Regions from separate parts of the Bradyrhizobium xenonodulans genome, predicted to be linked through region 2. Evidence: riboswitches for the same ligand, from Rfam matches in the RefSeq annotation. Region 2 holds a riboswitch; the other holds the start of a gene.
What was found. A riboswitch is a leader RNA that binds a small molecule or an ion and turns the genes downstream of it on or off. The one in region 2 is predicted to bind glycine.
Positions count from the first base shown of each region.

Region 1: another riboswitch for glycine. It lies ahead of gcvT (glycine cleavage system aminomethyltransferase GcvT); the one in region 2 lies ahead of I3J27_RS32630 (D-amino acid dehydrogenase).

Region 1 covers NZ_CP089391.1:5,191,402-5,199,492, reverse strand. The annotation lists gene gcvP (aminomethyl-transferring glycine dehydrogenase) at 1-829, opposite strand, end outside; gene gcvH (glycine cleavage system protein GcvH) at 1,061-1,429, opposite strand; gene gcvT (glycine cleavage system aminomethyltransferase GcvT) at 1,440-2,588, opposite strand; glycine riboswitch at 2,748-2,836, opposite strand; gene alaS (alanine--tRNA ligase) at 3,071-5,749, shown strand; gene I3J27_RS24805 (cyclic nucleotide-gated ion channel) at 5,756-6,982, shown strand; gene I3J27_RS24800 (DUF3455 domain-containing protein) at 6,987-7,481, opposite strand; gene I3J27_RS24795 (NADP-dependent isocitrate dehydrogenase) at 7,587-8,091, opposite strand, start outside.
Region 2 covers NZ_CP089391.1:6,848,101-6,856,191, reverse strand. The annotation lists gene I3J27_RS32640 (M24 family metallopeptidase) at 1-601, shown strand, start outside; gene I3J27_RS32635 (amidohydrolase family protein) at 720-2,159, shown strand; glycine riboswitch at 2,211-2,313, shown strand; gene I3J27_RS32630 (D-amino acid dehydrogenase) at 2,461-3,738, shown strand; gene I3J27_RS32625 (NAD/NADP octopine/nopaline dehydrogenase family protein) at 3,936-5,024, shown strand; gene I3J27_RS32620 (dipicolinate synthase subunit DpsA) at 5,021-5,911, shown strand; gene I3J27_RS32615 (dihydroorotase) at 5,908-7,254, shown strand; gene I3J27_RS32610 (resolvase) at 7,302-7,937, shown strand; gene thmT (2-hydroxymuconate tautomerase) at 7,937-8,091, shown strand, end outside.

The DNA of each region.
Region 1 (8,091 bases), 1.7 Mb from region 2:
CCATCGGCACGCCAAAGCGCTGCGCCGATCCGATCGCGATGTCGGCGCCGAGCTCGCCGGGAGAGGCGAGCAATGTCAGTGCCAAGAGATCGGCGGCCACGATCGCGAGCGCGCCCTTGGCCTTCAGCGCCGCGATCGCGGGCCTGAGGTCGCGCACTGCGCCGGATGAGCCCGGATATTGCAGCAGCGCGCCGAGCACGTCATCCTTCGCGAGATCGGTGAGGGGATCGCCGACGACCAGGGTCCAGCCGAGCGGCTCGGCGCGGGTGCGCATCACAGCCAGCGTCTGCGGATGCACGTCCTTGTCGACGAAGAAGGCCTTTGCTTCGACCCGCGAGTGCCGCTCCGCGAGCGCCATGGCTTCGGCCGCCGCGGTGGCTTCATCGAGCAGCGAGGCGTTGGCGACGTCGAGCCCGGTGAGATCGCAGATCATGGTCTGGAAGTTGAGCAGCGCTTCCAGCCGGCCCTGGCTGATCTCGGGCTGATAGGGCGTGTAGGCCGTGTACCAGGCCGGATTCTCAAGGATGTTGCGCTGGATCACCGCGGGCAAAATCGTGCCGGAATAGCCTTGGCCGATCAGCGAGGTGAAGACCTGGTTCTGCCGTGCAAGCTCGGCCATATGCGTGATCGCCTCGGTCTCGCTCAGCGGCTTGCCGAGATCGAGCGGCGCGGCCTGCCGGATCGAGGCCGGCAGCGTCTCCGCCATCAGCGCATCGACGCTCTTGGCGCCGACGGTTTCGAGCATGGCGGTGACATCGCGGGCGGAGGGGCCGATGTGGCGGCGAGCGAAGGTGGCGGTGTCGCCGTTGGATTTGCGGTGCGCGGTCATCATGGGTCCTCGCTTAGGAGTTGCTGTCATCGCCCGCCTAGTGCGCAATTGCGCACTCCGGCGGGCAATGATGTGGTGGCGGCTGGCCTCATCACTCCGCTGTCATGCCCCGCGAAGGCGGGGCATCCAGTAGACGCAGGCGTTCGTGATTTAACCGAGAAGCAGCGGCGTACTGGATCACCCGCCTGCGCGGGTGATGACACTGAGAATGAGGTTGGAGTTCTCGTCATCTCACGCCGTATGTGCCTTGTACGCGGCCTCATCCATGAGGCCGCCGAGTTCGCTCTTGTCGGCAATCTTGATCTTGAAGAACCACGCCTTGCCTTGCGCGTCCGAGTTGACCAGCGCGGGCTCGCCGGCGAGTTCGGCATTGGTTTCGAGCACTTCGCCCGAGATGGGCGCGTAGACGTCGGAAGCGGCCTTCACGGACTCGACGACGGCTGCGGCTTCCGCCTTCTTCAGCGCGCGGCCGACCTTGGGCAGTTCGACGAACACGACGTCGCCGAGCTGGGACTGGGCGTAGTCGGTGATCCCGACGGTGGCGACGTCGCCGTCGATGGCGAGCCATTCATGGTCGGAGGTGTACAGCGTCGTGGTCATTGTCTTGTCCTCAGCGTTTGTAGGTGTTTTTCACGAAGGGCATGGCGGCGACGGTGAGCGGCAGCCGTTGGCCGCGCACCTCGGCGAAGATTTGCGTGCCGAGCGCGCTCTGGGTCACGGGCACATAGCCCATCGCGACCGGCGCATTCAGGCTCGGGCCGAAGCCGCCCGACGTGACCTTTCCGATCGGCTCGCTCGACGTCGCGTCCGCAAACAGCAGCGCGCCCTCGCGCACCGGGGCACGGCCCTCGGCGCGCAGGCCGACGCGGCGGCGGGATGCGCCGTTGTCGAAATGAGCGAGGATCTTTTCAGCGCCGGGGAAGCCGCCGGCGCGCGCGCCGCCGCTGCGACGGCTCTTCTGCACCGACCATTCCAGCGCGGCTTCGACCGGCGTGGTCGCGGTGTCGATGTCGTGGCCGTAGAGGCAGAGCCCGGCTTCCAGCCGCAGGCTGTCGCGGGCGCCAAGGCCGATCGGCATCACGTCGGGGTTTTCGAGCAGCGTCTTGGCGAGACGCTCGGCATCGCCAGCAGGGACCGAAATCTCAAAACCGTCCTCGCCGGTGTAGCCGGAGCGCGAGACGAAACAGGCGAGGCCGGCCACCTTGTGCGGACCGGCATCCATGAAGGTCATGGAGGGGACCTCTGCACATAATTTCGCCAGCGCGGCCTCGGCCTTCGGGCCCTGCAACGCGATCAACGCGCGGCCTTCCAGCGAATCGATCACGCAGTCGTCCGAGAGATTCGCGCGCAGATGCGCCTCGTCCTCGGCCTTGCAGGCGGCGTTGACGACCAGGAACAAATGGTCGCCGAAATTGGCGACCATCAGATCGTCGAGAATGCCGCCATCCGTATTGGTGAACTGGGCGTAGCGCTGCCGGCCCGGCGCGATCGCCACGATGTCCTGCGGCACCAGCCGTTCCAGCGCGCGGGCGGCGTCCTCGACTTTGCCCGACTTCGGCCGGAGCGCGAGCTGGCCCATGTGGGAGACGTCGAACAGGCCGGCGGAGCTGCGGGTATGAAGGTGTTCCTTCAGCACGCCCGCGGGGTACTGCACGGGCATGTCATAGCCCGCGAACGGCACCATCTTGCCGCCGAGCGACACATGAAGGTCGTAAAGGGGGGTACGTTTCAGGGAGTCTTTGTCGTCACGCACTGACATTACGGGGCCCTCGGCGGTTCCCCGGGGACGATTCCCTGAGGACACCAGTCGAAGCCCCATCTGTCGCTGTGCCTGAGAGTATTATCCCGTCGGCGGGCGCTGTCCGGACCAACCCCTTAAAGGGTCTTTGCCCGTCGGCGCCTCTTTCCAGATGTCGTCAAAGCCACGCGGTCCTTTTGCCTGAGAGTTTCCGGGGCGGTTGCTCCTTCGGCGCCGGCACCAGTGCCGGTCTCTCCCGACGTGGCCGTACGATACAGATGGGTACAGACCACAGGGTAGCCAAGCCTGTCAACGCGGCATCAGCGGCTTTCAACGGGATTGCAACGGGACCTGCGCGCCTGCGGCAACCCACTGATCCGTCTGCACAGTTTCTGGACAGCGAAGCTGGCCTTGTCTAAAAGCGCTTTGGCCCGCAGATATCAGCCCAGACGTGCGGTTTGGATGGCTGGGAAGCGGGTCCAAGCACACCCGATTGGATGAACATGAGCGGCGTCAACGAGATCAGGTCGACCTTTCTGAACTTCTTTGCCGAGAACGGCCACGAGATCGTGTCGTCCTCGCCATTGGTGCCGCGCAACGATCCGACGTTGATGTTCACCAATGCCGGCATGGTGCAGTTCAAGAACGTCTTCACCGGCGTCGAGAAGCGGCCCTATCAGCGCGCCACCACGTCGCAGAAGTGCGTGCGCGCCGGCGGCAAGCACAACGACCTCGACAATGTCGGCTACACCGCGCGCCATCTCACCTTCTTCGAGATGCTCGGCAACTTCTCGTTCGGCGACTATTTCAAGGAGCGCGCGATCGAGCTCGCCTGGACGTTGATCACCCGCGAGTTCGGGCTGAAGAAGGACAAGCTGCTCGTCACCGTCTACCACACCGACGACGAGGCCGCTGGCCTGTGGAAGAAGATCGCCGGCTTCTCCGACGACCGCATCATCCGGATTCCGACCTCGGACAATTTCTGGGCGATGGGCGACACCGGCCCGTGCGGGCCGTGCTCTGAGATCTTCATCGATCGCGGCGAGCACATCTGGGGCGGGCCTCCGGGCTCGCCGGAAGAGGACGGCGACCGCTTCCTCGAATTCTGGAATCTCGTGTTCATGCAATACGAGCAGGTGACGAAGGAGGAGCGCGTGGATCTGCCGCGTCCCTCGATCGACACCGGCATGGGCCTCGAGCGCATGGCCTCCATCATGCAGGGCGTCGACAGCGTGTTCGAGACCGACCTGTTCCGTCACCTGATCGACGCGACGGCGTCCGCGCTCGGCAGCGGGCCGAACGAGCAGACCGTGGCCTCGTTCCGCGTCATCGCCGACCATTTGCGCTCCTCGGCCTTCCTGGTCTCCGACGGCGTGCTGCCCTCCAACGAGGGCCGCGGCTATGTGCTGCGCCGGATCATGCGCCGCGCGATGCGCCATGCGCAGCTGCTCGGTGCGAAAGAGCCGCTGATGCATCGCCTGGTCTGGGCGCTGGTGCGCGAGATGGGCCAGGCCTATCCCGAGCTGATGCGCGCGGAAAAGCTGATCGAGGAAACGCTGCGGCTGGAAGAGACCCGCTTCCGCAAGACGCTGGTGCGTGGCCTTGCCATTCTCGACGAGAAGAGCGCGTCCCTGAAGAAGGGCGACATGTTCGACGGCGACGTCGCCTTCACGCTGTATGACACCTACGGCTTCCCGCTGGACCTGACGCAGGACGCGCTGAAGTCGCGCGGCATCGGCGTCGACCAGTCCGCCTTCACCGACGCGATGGAGCGGCAAAAGGCCAAGGCGCGCGAGTCGTGGAAGGGCTCGGGCGAAGCGGCCAGCGAAGCGATCTGGTTCCCGCTGCGCGAGAAGCTCGGGGCCACCGAATTCCTGGGCTACGAGACCGAGAGCGCCGAAGGCGTGGTGTCCGCGCTGGTGAAGGACGGCGCTGAAGCCGCCAGCCTCAAGGCCGGCGAAACCGGCGCAATCGTGCTGAACCAGACGCCGTTCTATGCGGAGTCCGGCGGCCAGGTCGGCGACACCGGCGTGCTCACGGGCGAGGGCGGCCTAAAATTCCGCGTCACCGACACGCAGAAGAAGCTCGGCGATTTCTTCGTTCACGTCGGCACGGTCGAGAGCGGCGAGCTGAAGGTGGGCACTGCGCTCCAGCTCGAGGTCGATCATTCCAGGCGCTCCTCGATCCGCGCGCATCACTCGGCGACGCATCTCATTCATGAAGCGCTGCGCCAGGTGCTCGGCGACCACATCGCCCAGCGCGGCTCGATGGTCGCGCCGGATCGGCTGCGCTTCGACTTCGTGCATCCGAAGCCGATCACGGTGGAGGAGCTTGCCCGCGTCGAGGACATCGCCAACGACGTGGTGCTGGAGAACGACGAGGTCACCACGCGCGTCATGGGCGTCGACGAGGCCCGCGAGGCCGGCGCGCGCGCCCTGTTCGGCGAGAAATACGGCGACGAGGTCCGCGTCGTCTCGATGGGCAGGACCGCGCGCGAGCGCGGCGCCAACGCGCTCGGCTGGTCGGTCGAACTGTGCGGCGGCACCCATGTGCGGCGCACCGGCGATATCGGCCTGATCACGCTGACCGGCGAGAGCGCGGTCGCCTCCGGCGTGCGCCGCATCGAGGCACTGACCGGCAACTATGCGCGCCGGCACGCCAACGAGACCATGGCACTGGCGAAGACCGCGGCGAACGAACTGCGCACCTCGATCGACGACGTCCCGGCGCGCATCACCGCGCTGATGGACGAGCGCAAGAAGCTCGAGCGCGAATTGTCCGACGCCCGCAAGAAGCTCGCAATGGGCGGCGGCGCGTCGAGCGGCGATGGCGCAGCGGCGAGCGTGCGCGAGGCCGGCGGCGTCAAGCTCATGGCGCGCGCGGTCGAGGGCATCGAGATGAAGGATCTCAAGAGCCTTGCCGACGACGGCAAGAAGCAGATCGGCTCCGGCGTGGTCGCCATCGTCGGCGTCACCGAGGACGGCAAGGCCGGCGTTGTGGTCGGCGTCACCGCCGACCTGACCGCGCGCTTCAACGCCGTGAATCTCGTCCGCGTCGCCTCCGAAGCGCTCGGCGGCAAGGGCGGCGGCGGCCGGCCCGACATGGCGCAGGCCGGCGGCCCCGACGGTGCCAAGGCACCCGAGGCCCTCGCGGCGATCGAAAAAGCGATGGGGGCTGCGTAAACGCCCATGCGCCCCGTTCCGCGAGGACGTGGCTCAGCCGATCCCAATTTGAGGGATCGCCTCTACGAATTGCTGGAGCACGATCCGCTGGCCTATTCCATCGGGTCGCGCTTCATCCAGCTCATCATCGGCGTCATCGTGCTCAATGTCGCCGCGATGATTTTGGCCTCGGTGCCGGAGCTGGACGATCGGTACGGCACGCTGTTCGCAGGCATCACCATCCTGTCCGTGATCGTGTTCGCGCTGGAATATGCGGCGCGGCTCTGGACGGTGGCGGGGCACACCCCGCGCACGGGCTCTGCGCTGGCCGACCGGCTCGGCTATGTCTTCTCGGCGCTCGGCGTCATCGACCTCATGGCGTTCCTGCCCGCGGCCATCGTGCTGGCCACGGGACGGCACGCGACGCTGGCCGCGCTCGGCGTGCTGCCGTTCTTCAAGCTGATCCGGTACTCACCGGCGATGCGCTCGCTGCTCGCAGCCGTGCACGCCGAGCGGCGGGCGCTGATCGGCTGCGTCGTCATCCTGATCGGTGCCGTGCTGACCTTCGCCTCGCTGCTCTACGCCATCGAGCGCGAGGTGCAGCCGGACAAGCTCGGCACCATCCCGCAGGCGATGTGGTGGGCGATCGTGACGCTCGGCACCGTCGGCTATGGCGACGTCGTGCCGGTGACGCCGCTCGGCAAATTCATCTCCACATTCGCCATCATCGCGGGCTTCGCCATGATCGCGCTGCCGGTCGCGATCATCTCCACGGCCTTCGCCGAAGAGCTGAAGCGGCGCGACTTCGTCGTCACCTGGGGCATGCTGGCGCGGGTGCCGCTGTTCTCGCATCTGTCCGCATCGGAGATCGCCGACATCATGCGGCTGTTGCGAGCGCGCACCATCGAGCAGGGCGAGGTGCTGGTGCGGCGGGGCGATGCGGCGTCCTCGATGTATTTCATCACCGCCGGCGAGGTCGAGATCGCGCTGCCGAGCCAGCATGTGCGGCTCACCGATGGCACCTTCTTTGGCGAGATCGCGCTGCTGCACAAGACCAAACGCAGCGGCACGGTGACGGCGGCGCGCAAGACGCGCCTCTTGGTGCTCGACGCCCAGGATTTTCACGCATTGATCGCGCGCATGCCGACGCTCGCCGACCACGTCCACACCGTCGCCAAGGCCAGGCTGGCCGACAGCGGCGATCTCGCTGCGGCGGAGCTGGCGCAGGCGGAGCGCGAGGGCACAGACCGCTGAGCGGTCAGCCCTTCTTCAGGAAGATATAATCGGCGGAATACGGCGCGCTTTTGAACTCGCCAGCCTTGTCGCATGCGCCGTCGAGCTTGCCGCCATGGGTGTTGATGCGCTGGACGGTGGTAACAGGCGTCAGCACGCCGCTGCCGCGGTGGGAGGCGACCTCCAGCTTCAGCCAGGGGATATCGGCGGCCGTCGCACCCGGCGCGTTGCCGACGGCCTTGCCGACCACGGCGCTGCCGTCGGCGAGTTCCCAGTTCGGGCCGGCATAGTGGCGGCCGGTGGTCTTGCCCTCGGCGAGGAGCGTCGCGATCGGCTCGCGGAAAGCCCAGGCGAGCTTGCCGTCGGTGCCGGCCTTGCACTCATAGACCTGCGCGCCTTCGGCGTGGGTGCTGAGCACCACCGTCTCTCCGGGCGCGGCGATGGCCTCGGGGAGCGTCTCCGCGGCCGCAGCCGGTCCAGCGAGCAGCAACAGGCAGGGGACGGCAAGCTTGATCGACATGGTCGCATCTCCGCGCGAGGGGTCTCAAAAAAACGAACGGGCCGCGCTTTCAGGCGCGGCCCGTGATGATGTCTGGCCCAGTCGGGCGAAATTGCGGTTGGCAGCTTACGCCGCCAGCGCCTTCGTCAGGTTTTCCGCGACCTTGTCGAGGAAGCCGGTGGTCGAGAGCCAGCGCTGGTCGGCGCCGACCAGCAGCGCGAGGTCCTTGGTCATGTAGCCGGCCTCGACGGTGTCGACGCAGACCTTTTCCAGCGTGTTCGCGAACTTGGCGAGCTCGGCATTGTTGTCGAGCTTGGCGCGGTGCGACAGGCCGCGCGTCCAGGCGAAGATCGACGCGATCGAGTTGGTCGAGGTCTCCTTGCCCTTCTGGTGCTCGCGGTAGTGGCGGGTCACGGTGCCGTGGGCGGCTTCGGCCTCAACGGTCTTGCCGTCGGGGGTGAGCAGCACCGAGGTCATCAGGCCGAGCGAGCCGTAGCCCTGCGCGACGGTGTCGGACTGCACGTCGCCGTCGTAGTTCTTGCAGGCCCAGACATAGCCGCCGGACCATTTCAGCGCCGAGGCCACCATGTCGTCGATCAGGCGGTGCTCGTAGGTCAGGCCCTTGGCCTCG
Region 2 (8,091 bases):
CGATCACTTCAAGCTGATGATCGTGGCGACCGGCGAGCGCAGCGTCTTGCCGAACGTCGGCCCGTCGGAGCGCATCTTGAAGCGTGGGGACGTCTGCCGCGTGGAGATTTTCTCGGTCATCGACGGTTATCAGGCCGGCGTTTGCCGCACGGCGATCGTCGGCGAGGCGCCGCCCATGGCCGAGAAGATCTGGGCGCATCTGGTCGAATGCAAATACGAGATCATGGAGAAGGTGAAGCCGGGTGCGAGCTGTCGCAGCATCTACGATGCGTTCATTACGAAGCTCGCCAAGCTCGGTCTGCCGCCGATCTCGTTCGTGGGTCACGGCATCGGCCTGCACCTGCACGAAGATCCCTATCTCGGACTGACGCCGGTGCTAGGCAAGCCGGGCAACGACGCGCCGCTCGAGGAGAACATGGTGCTCGGTTTCGAACCGCTTTGTTACGACACCGGCCATGGCTTCGGCATGCAGAACAAGGATATGCTGCTGGTGACCGCCAATGGGTCGGAACTGCTTTCCGACTACGCCGACACCGACCGGCTGATTCCCGTGGGTACGGCCAAGAGGAGCGGGGCTGTGCGCAGGGCTGCCGTCGCTTGACGGTGGCTCCAAGGGGACGAGCTGTTTCGCTCGTTTGAAGATCGCTCGACATCGCCCGGCGTCCCGGCGCGGTGCGCCGGCGGGGCGATCGTGATGGCAGAGTAGTGGGTGAAGAGGCATGCGCACGCTGATCAAGGACTTGAACTTTGCTTTTACGGTCGACGAGAACGACACGGTTGTGCGCAACGCGAGCCTCGTCGTCGAAGACGACCGTATCGCGGATATCGGTCAAGCCGATGACGTGGCCGCGCGGCAAAAGAAGGTCGGTTTCGACAAGGTGATCGATGGCAAGATGCTCGGTGTCTGCCCGGGCTTCGTCGACAGCCACGTTCATCTTTCGGAGACGCTGTCGCGCGCGGTCTTTCCGGATAATCTCAATACCCGCGCCTGGGTGTTCCACTGGGCTAAGCCGTTTTACGCTCACATCACCGAAGAAGACGAATATTGGGGCGCGCTGTTGGGCATCACTGAGATGCTGCGCTGTGGCACCACTTGTTTTCTTGACATGGGCTCGCAATACGATCCCGGCATCGTCATTCGCGCGATGGAAAAGGTCGGCATTCGCGGCATCACCGGGCGGCACGCGGCCGACAATCCTCCGCCTGAGCTCCCCCGCGGCTGGACCAAGGAAATGGTGGATCATCATTTCTTCCCGAACGCCCAAGCGGCACTCAAGGTGCTCGAGGATTGTGTCGTCCGCTACAACGGAGCCCTCGACGGCCGTGCACGTTGCTGGGTCAATATCGAGGGCAAGGAGCCGTGTAGCCTCGAACTCCACGTTGGAGCGGTGAAATTGGCCGAGAGGCTTGGCGTCGGCACCACCTACCATCTCGCGACCTCGATCGAGGAGGCAAAGGTCTGCGAGAGGAAATATGGCTGCTGGCCCATCACCCGCATCGATCGGGCCGGGGGCATCGGAAAGAACCTGGTGATCGCCCACGGCGCGGCCGTTTCCGACGAAGAGGTCCGTCTTCTCGCCGAACGTGGCGCCAGCGTCGCCTTCTGCCCATGCTCGTCATTCAAGCTGGGGAAGGGAGCAACCGCGATCGGAAAATATCCAGAGATGGTGAAGGCCGGTGTTAAAGTCGGCCTCGGCACCGATGGCGTGTCGGCCGCCGGCAACATGAACCTCATGCGGCAAATGCTGCTCGTCGCCGGCATGTTCAAGGACGCCCGCCTGCAACCGGACATCTTCACCGCACGACAAGCACTGCGCGCCGCGACCATCGAAGGTGCAAAGGCGTTGATGTGGGACGACGAGATCGGTTCGCTGGAAATCGGCAAGAAGGCCGATTTCGTCCTCTTCGACCTGGACCACGTCGAATGGACGCCGTTCTACGACCCACTGCAGGCTCTGGTATTCTCCGCATCGACCGCTTCGATCGTGCAAACCTGGGTTGACGGGAAGCCGTCATATGTCGACGGCAAGGTGCAGGGAGTCGACGAGGCGCAGATTCGGCGCAAAGCCCGGCAACTCGCCGCGGCGGCGGTAGAGCGCGCTGGTCTGCATGACGAAGCGGTCGAGACGACCACGACTCTTTACGACGTTGGCAATTGACAGGCCGACTCCAATTGCGGAGGCGCAAGAGAGAAGAACCTATCGCGTTCAATAGGCTGCATGGGAGAGATCGGTCGCCGTCGTGACGGTGTTGACCGGCGCCGAAGGAGCAACCCCCAGGAAACTCTCAGGCAAAAGTGACCGTGCAGCTGAACGATCTGGAGAGTGGCACTTCGAGTGCCCACCGAAGGGGACCGCCGCGACGGCTGAGCCGTCGCGGTTAATCTCTCAGGTACAGCGACAGATTGGGGACAAGCCGCGGGCTTCGGTCCGCTTCCCAACTTTGATCGCGGAGAGCGAAATGCCACATGTTGTCGTCATCGGCGCCGGTATCACCGGCGTGACCACCGCCTACGCCCTTCTCAATCGCGGCTATTCCGTTACGGTGATCGAGCGTCAGCGCTACGCGGGCATGGAAACATCGTTCGCCAATGGTGGCCAACTTTCCGCGAGCAATGCGGAGGTCTGGAACAGCTGGTCGACGATCATCAAGGGAATGAAGTGGATGTTGAGGCGCGATGCACCGCTCCTCATGAATCCAGCGCCGACCTGGCACAAATATGCCTGGTTTGGCGAATTTATTTTCAACATCAAGAACTATCGCGACAACACGGTTGAGACGACACGGCTCGCCATCGCCGCACGCAAGCATCTCTTCGCCATCGCCGAGCGCGAGAGCATCGATTTCGATTACGAACGTCGCGGCATCCTCCACTTCTACCGGGACAAGCAGAGTTTCCAGCACGCGCTGAAGGTCAATGCCATTCTGGTGGAGGGAGGGCTTGACCGTCATCCGGTGACGGCCTCAGAGGTGAAGTCGATCGAGCCGACGCTGCATGGCGACTTCTTCGGAGGCTTCTATACCCCGTCGGATTCCACCGGCGACATCCACAAGTTCGTCCGCGGTCTCGCCAGGGCCTGCGAGAGGCGGGGCGTGCGCTTCGTGTTTGACGCCACCGTGAGGCAGATCGCTCGGGACGAAACTTTCCGCGTCCAGTACTCGCGTGACGAGCCTTCAGGCGGGGCTCATGTCGAAGAGATCGATGCCGACAATGTCGTCATATGCGCCGGTTCCGCAAGCCGCGACCTCGCGGCGATGCTCGGCGACCGGCTGAACATCTACCCTGTAAAAGGCTATTCGATCACCGTGCACCTCGACGACGAGCGGAGCCAGAGAGCGGCGCCTTGGGTCAGCCTGCTCGATGATGGCGCCAAGATCGTGACCAGCCGATTGGGCGCCACGCGCTTTCGCGTCGCCGGAACGGCGGAGTTCAACGGCATGAACCGCGACATCCGCCAGGATCGCATCAAGCCGCTGGTTGACTGGACGCGAGCACTGTTCCCCTCTGTCGACACCAACCGTGTCGTGCCCTGGGCCGGGTTACGTCCGATGATGCCGAACATGATGCCGCGGGTCGGTCGAGGCAGGATGCCGGGCGTCTTCTACAACACCGGCCACGGCCATCTCGGGTGGACGCTTTCGGCCGCAACCGCAGAGATGGTCGCCGATTGCCTTGCTGGCGAATTTGGACCCGGCATCACGGAACCGTTCCGGGTGCTCGCGGATCCAGTGATATGAACGGCTCCAGCCCCGAAACAGCCGACTTGCGCCGCCGAACCCTCGGTCATGGTTCGGCGTCACGCTCCAGAAGTGCCTTTCGATGAGGCAGCGGGTTGGCAATTCTCAAGCTTGACAATCATAACTGTGATCATAAGCTGTGATCAAAGTTTGCCTCTCAAGAGGCGCGACTTACGCTTCGATCTGCGGAGGACAGAATGAAGGTTGCCGTACTTGGAGGAGGGGCGGGGGGCACGGCCTCGGTCGCAGAATTGGTTCTGGCGGGCCACTCCGTTCATTTCTGGGCGCGTTCGGCCGAGACGCTCGAGCCGCACATCAAGCTCGGCGGCGTTGCATTCGACGGCAAGCTCGGCGAGGGAGTTGCAAAGCCTACCCTGATTTCGACAGATCTCAAGTCGGCCATCTCCGGAGTCGAAGTGGCAGTCGTGGTCCTGCCGACTTTCTCGCACTCGGCCATCGCCAACGCACTCGCCGCGGCCGGTTGGCCGTCGAACAAACCTGTCGTGCTTAATCCCGGCCACACCGGAGGCGCACTGGAATTCGCCGAGGCCTATTCCCGCACCGGGCGGTCAGTGCCTCCGGTGGTTGAGTTCTCGACCCTTACATACGTCGCGCGCAAATATCGTCCTGACGGCGTCACCATTAGCGGTCGGGCGAAGCAACTGAAGGCTGCCGCTCTCAGGGGAGGAGCGGAGGCGCTGGAGATTGCTGCAAAATTGTATCCGGGTGTCACGCCCGTTCGGGACGTCATCGCCTCCGACCTCTCCAACGTGAACATGGTCCTGCATCCCCCTGGCGCGGTGCTGGCAGCCGCCTGGGTCGAGGCGACCGGCGGCAGCTTCACTTTCTATGTCGACGCCATGACGCCCGGGGTCGCCCGGGTCATGCGGCAATTGGACGACGAGCGCTTGGCGGTCGCTCGGGCGTTCGGGCATGAATTGCCGAACTTGATTGAAGAGATGAAGCTGCTCGGCACGGTGGAGGCTGACGTGGTTGACGTTACCGATTACCGCGCGGCAATCGCGGGCGGCGAGGCCAATCGCCGTATCAAGGGACCGGATTCGCTCGAATATCGCTACTACAAGGAGGATTTCGGTCACGGCTTGCTCCCCTTCCTGGAGTTTGCGCGGATCGCCGACGTCAACGTGCCCGTCGCGACGTCGCTCTATCGCCTTGCGCAGGCCGCCGTCGGAACCGACTATCGGATCGGCGGGCGGACTGCAGATGCAATGGGCATCGCCGGCATGTCCAGGGATCAGCTCATTGAGAAGGTAAGGGCCCCATGAGTTGGCAGAATACAGTCGTCGCGATCGTAGCCGGTGACGCACGCGAACAGGAGATCGCTCGCTGTGCCGTGCGGGCTGGAGCCGCGGTTCGAGCCTACGGCTTTCCCTGGCCTGATGGGGGCATCGAAGGCGTCTATCATGCTGTGGACGCGGCTGATGCATTGAAGGGGGCCGACATCGCGCTGTTTCCGATTCCAGGCATCAGCGCGGAGGGCGCGCTCTTCGCGCCCAAGTGTCCGCAAAAGATCGTTCCGACACGCGAGATGTTGGCCGGCATGAGGCGGCCCGGCAACATCATCCTCGGTTGGGCCGACGACAATCTGAGGGCCCATTGCAAGGCGCTCGGCATCGCGCTGCACGAGTACGAATGGGACGTCGACCTCATGCTGTTGCGCGGGCCGGCGATCGTCGAGGGCGTATTGAAGGTGATCATCGAAAACACGCAGATCACCATCCACAAGTCCAACATCTGCCTGGTTGGTCAAGGTACCATCGGCTCGCTTCTGACGAAGACGTTGGTCGGCCTCGGGGCTCATGTCCACGTCGCGGCGCGCAATCCGGTTCAGCGCGCCGCCGCCTACGCGACAGGCGCGGAGACGCTAACGCTCGAACAATTGCCGGCAGTTCTTCATCGCATGGACATCGTTATCGGCAGCGTTCCAAAACGACTGCTCGAGCGCGACCAGCTGGCTTTGCTGCCCAAACACGCGCTGCTGGTCGACGTCGCAGCGCCTCCCGGAACGATCGACCGCGACGCGGCCGCTGAACTTGGACTGAAGGCCGTCTGGGCGCGCGGCATGGGCGCCCGTGCACCGATCACCGTCGGCCGCAGCCAGTGGACAGGCATCAGCCGACGCATCGAGGAAATACTGGAGCAAAGACAATGAAGGCGGATCTGGTCATAAAGAACGCGCGAGTGGTTCGCCACGACGGAGAATTCCACGGCGGCGTTGCGGTGAAGGACGGCAAGATCGTCCTGACCGGGGCTGACGAAGTCCTTCCCGAAGCCAAGCGCACCATCGACGCCGAAGGGCGGGTGTTGATGCCGGGCTTGATCGACCCGCACTGCCATCTGGGCGTGAAGTTTCCCTTTGCCGAGGATATGCGGACCGAGACAGCCGCCGCGGCCTCCGGCGGCGTGACCACCGCGCTTCTCTATATCCGTAATCTGAAGGAGTCCTATCTGCCGTTCTACGCGGAGCGCAAAGCGATTGGCGAGGAAAACTCGGTGATCGACTTCGGCTTTCATTTCGGGATCCAGCGTGAGGAACATATCGCCGAGATTCCGGAGGTCATCGCCAAGACCGGCGTCAAATCCTTCAAATGCTATTTCGGCTACGAGCCGGACAATCCGATTGGCATTGTGCCGGCCACGGACGGCTGGGTCTATGCCGCGATGCGCATCCTGTCGAAGGTTCCCGGCGGGGTGATCAACGTTCACTGCGAGAACACCCAGATCGCCTCCTGGATCAAAAAGGAGATCGCGGCCACCGGCCGTCAGGATCTCGGCGCGTACACGGAATCCCGCCCGGCCTTCTGCGAGGTGGAAACCATACGGCGCATGCTCTTCCTTGCCGAGAAGACCGGCTGTTCGCTTCATCTGGTCCACACCTCCGTCGGCATGGGTCCGGTACTCGCCGCCGAGGCCCAGGCGCGTGGCGTCCGCGTGACGGTAGAGACCTGTCCTCACTACCTCACCCGCACGTGCTACGACGAAGATCTCGACATGCGTGCGAAGATATCGCCGCCGTTGCGCGACCGGAACGAGCTCGAGGGTCTTTGGCACGGCGTCATGAACGGTTCGGTCTACAGCCTCGGGACCGACCATGTGCCGTTCTTGCCCAAGAAGCTGGAGGATCTTTGGACCGAATTCCCGGGAGTGGTGAGCTTTCCATGGGAGCTGTCGCTGATGCTTCATTTCGGCGTCCATCAGCGCGGTTTGCCGTTGACCCGGCTTGTCGAACTCAACTCTTTCAACCCTGCGCGACGCTTCGGGCTCTGGCCGCGCAAGGGCCATATCGACGTTGGTTTCGACGCCGACCTCGTGCTGGTCGACCTCGATGAGCAGCGCACGGTCAAGCACACCGGCAAGGGTACCTGCATCTACGAGGGATGGACGCTCAAGGGTTGGCCGGTGATGACCGTTGCTCGCGGTGACGTCGTCTACGAAAACGGTTCCGTCGCCGACCACCACTTCGGTCGCGGTCGATGCGTGACCCTGCCGTCATGAGTGGCGCGGACTTCCACCGACTGGAGTTGGCAGGCCGAGAGTCGCTCATGCCCGCCCAAATGTCGGTGCGTGAAGCCGTCGCCGCCATCGTGGCGCGCAAGACCACGATCCGTCAGGAGAGATTGTCCGGAATCCACAATCCATGGGGACATGCGATCGGCTTGACCGATCCCTGGGTCTTTTTGGGCCTTTGCGAGAGCCAGGGCGTCGTCGATGCAGCGCGCGAGATCCTGGGGCCGGACATCATCCTGTGGGACAGCGAGCTATTCGCGGAAACGAGCAGCTATGCCGACTTTCTGCGCGAAGGGCGGGAAGGTCGTTATTGGCCGGTTGTGCCATTCGCAGGGGCGATCGTCTTGTTGCCCGTTGGCCAGGCTGACCCGCGACCGAGGGCGATCGGACTCAACGAGATCGGAACAAATGTGCTCAAGATGCTCGATCCGTCGGAACCGATTTATGTCATCCGGCTGATGCCGGGCACCAGTCATTTCGATCGAGACCCGCAGCATCCCGCCCATCGCGCGTGCATGGAGGAGCAGGTCTTGATCAACTATGCCAACCGCCCGCTGTGGCTGCTCAGCGGGGTCGATCTGGCAAGGAACGATCTGGTTACGGGCTTCGCGGCCGCTGTGCCCACCTGGGCATCCGGCGCTCTACCCATCCAAAGAGGAGGAGATTTCTGATGCCGTTTGTCGTCGTCGAAATGTGGGAGGGCCGTACAGTCGAGCAGAAGCGCCGACTCGTAAAGGCTATCACCAATGCAATGGTTGAGGAGGCCGCCTGCAAGCCGGATCATCTGCATGTGGTGATCCATGAAACGTCAAAAGACAGCTGGGG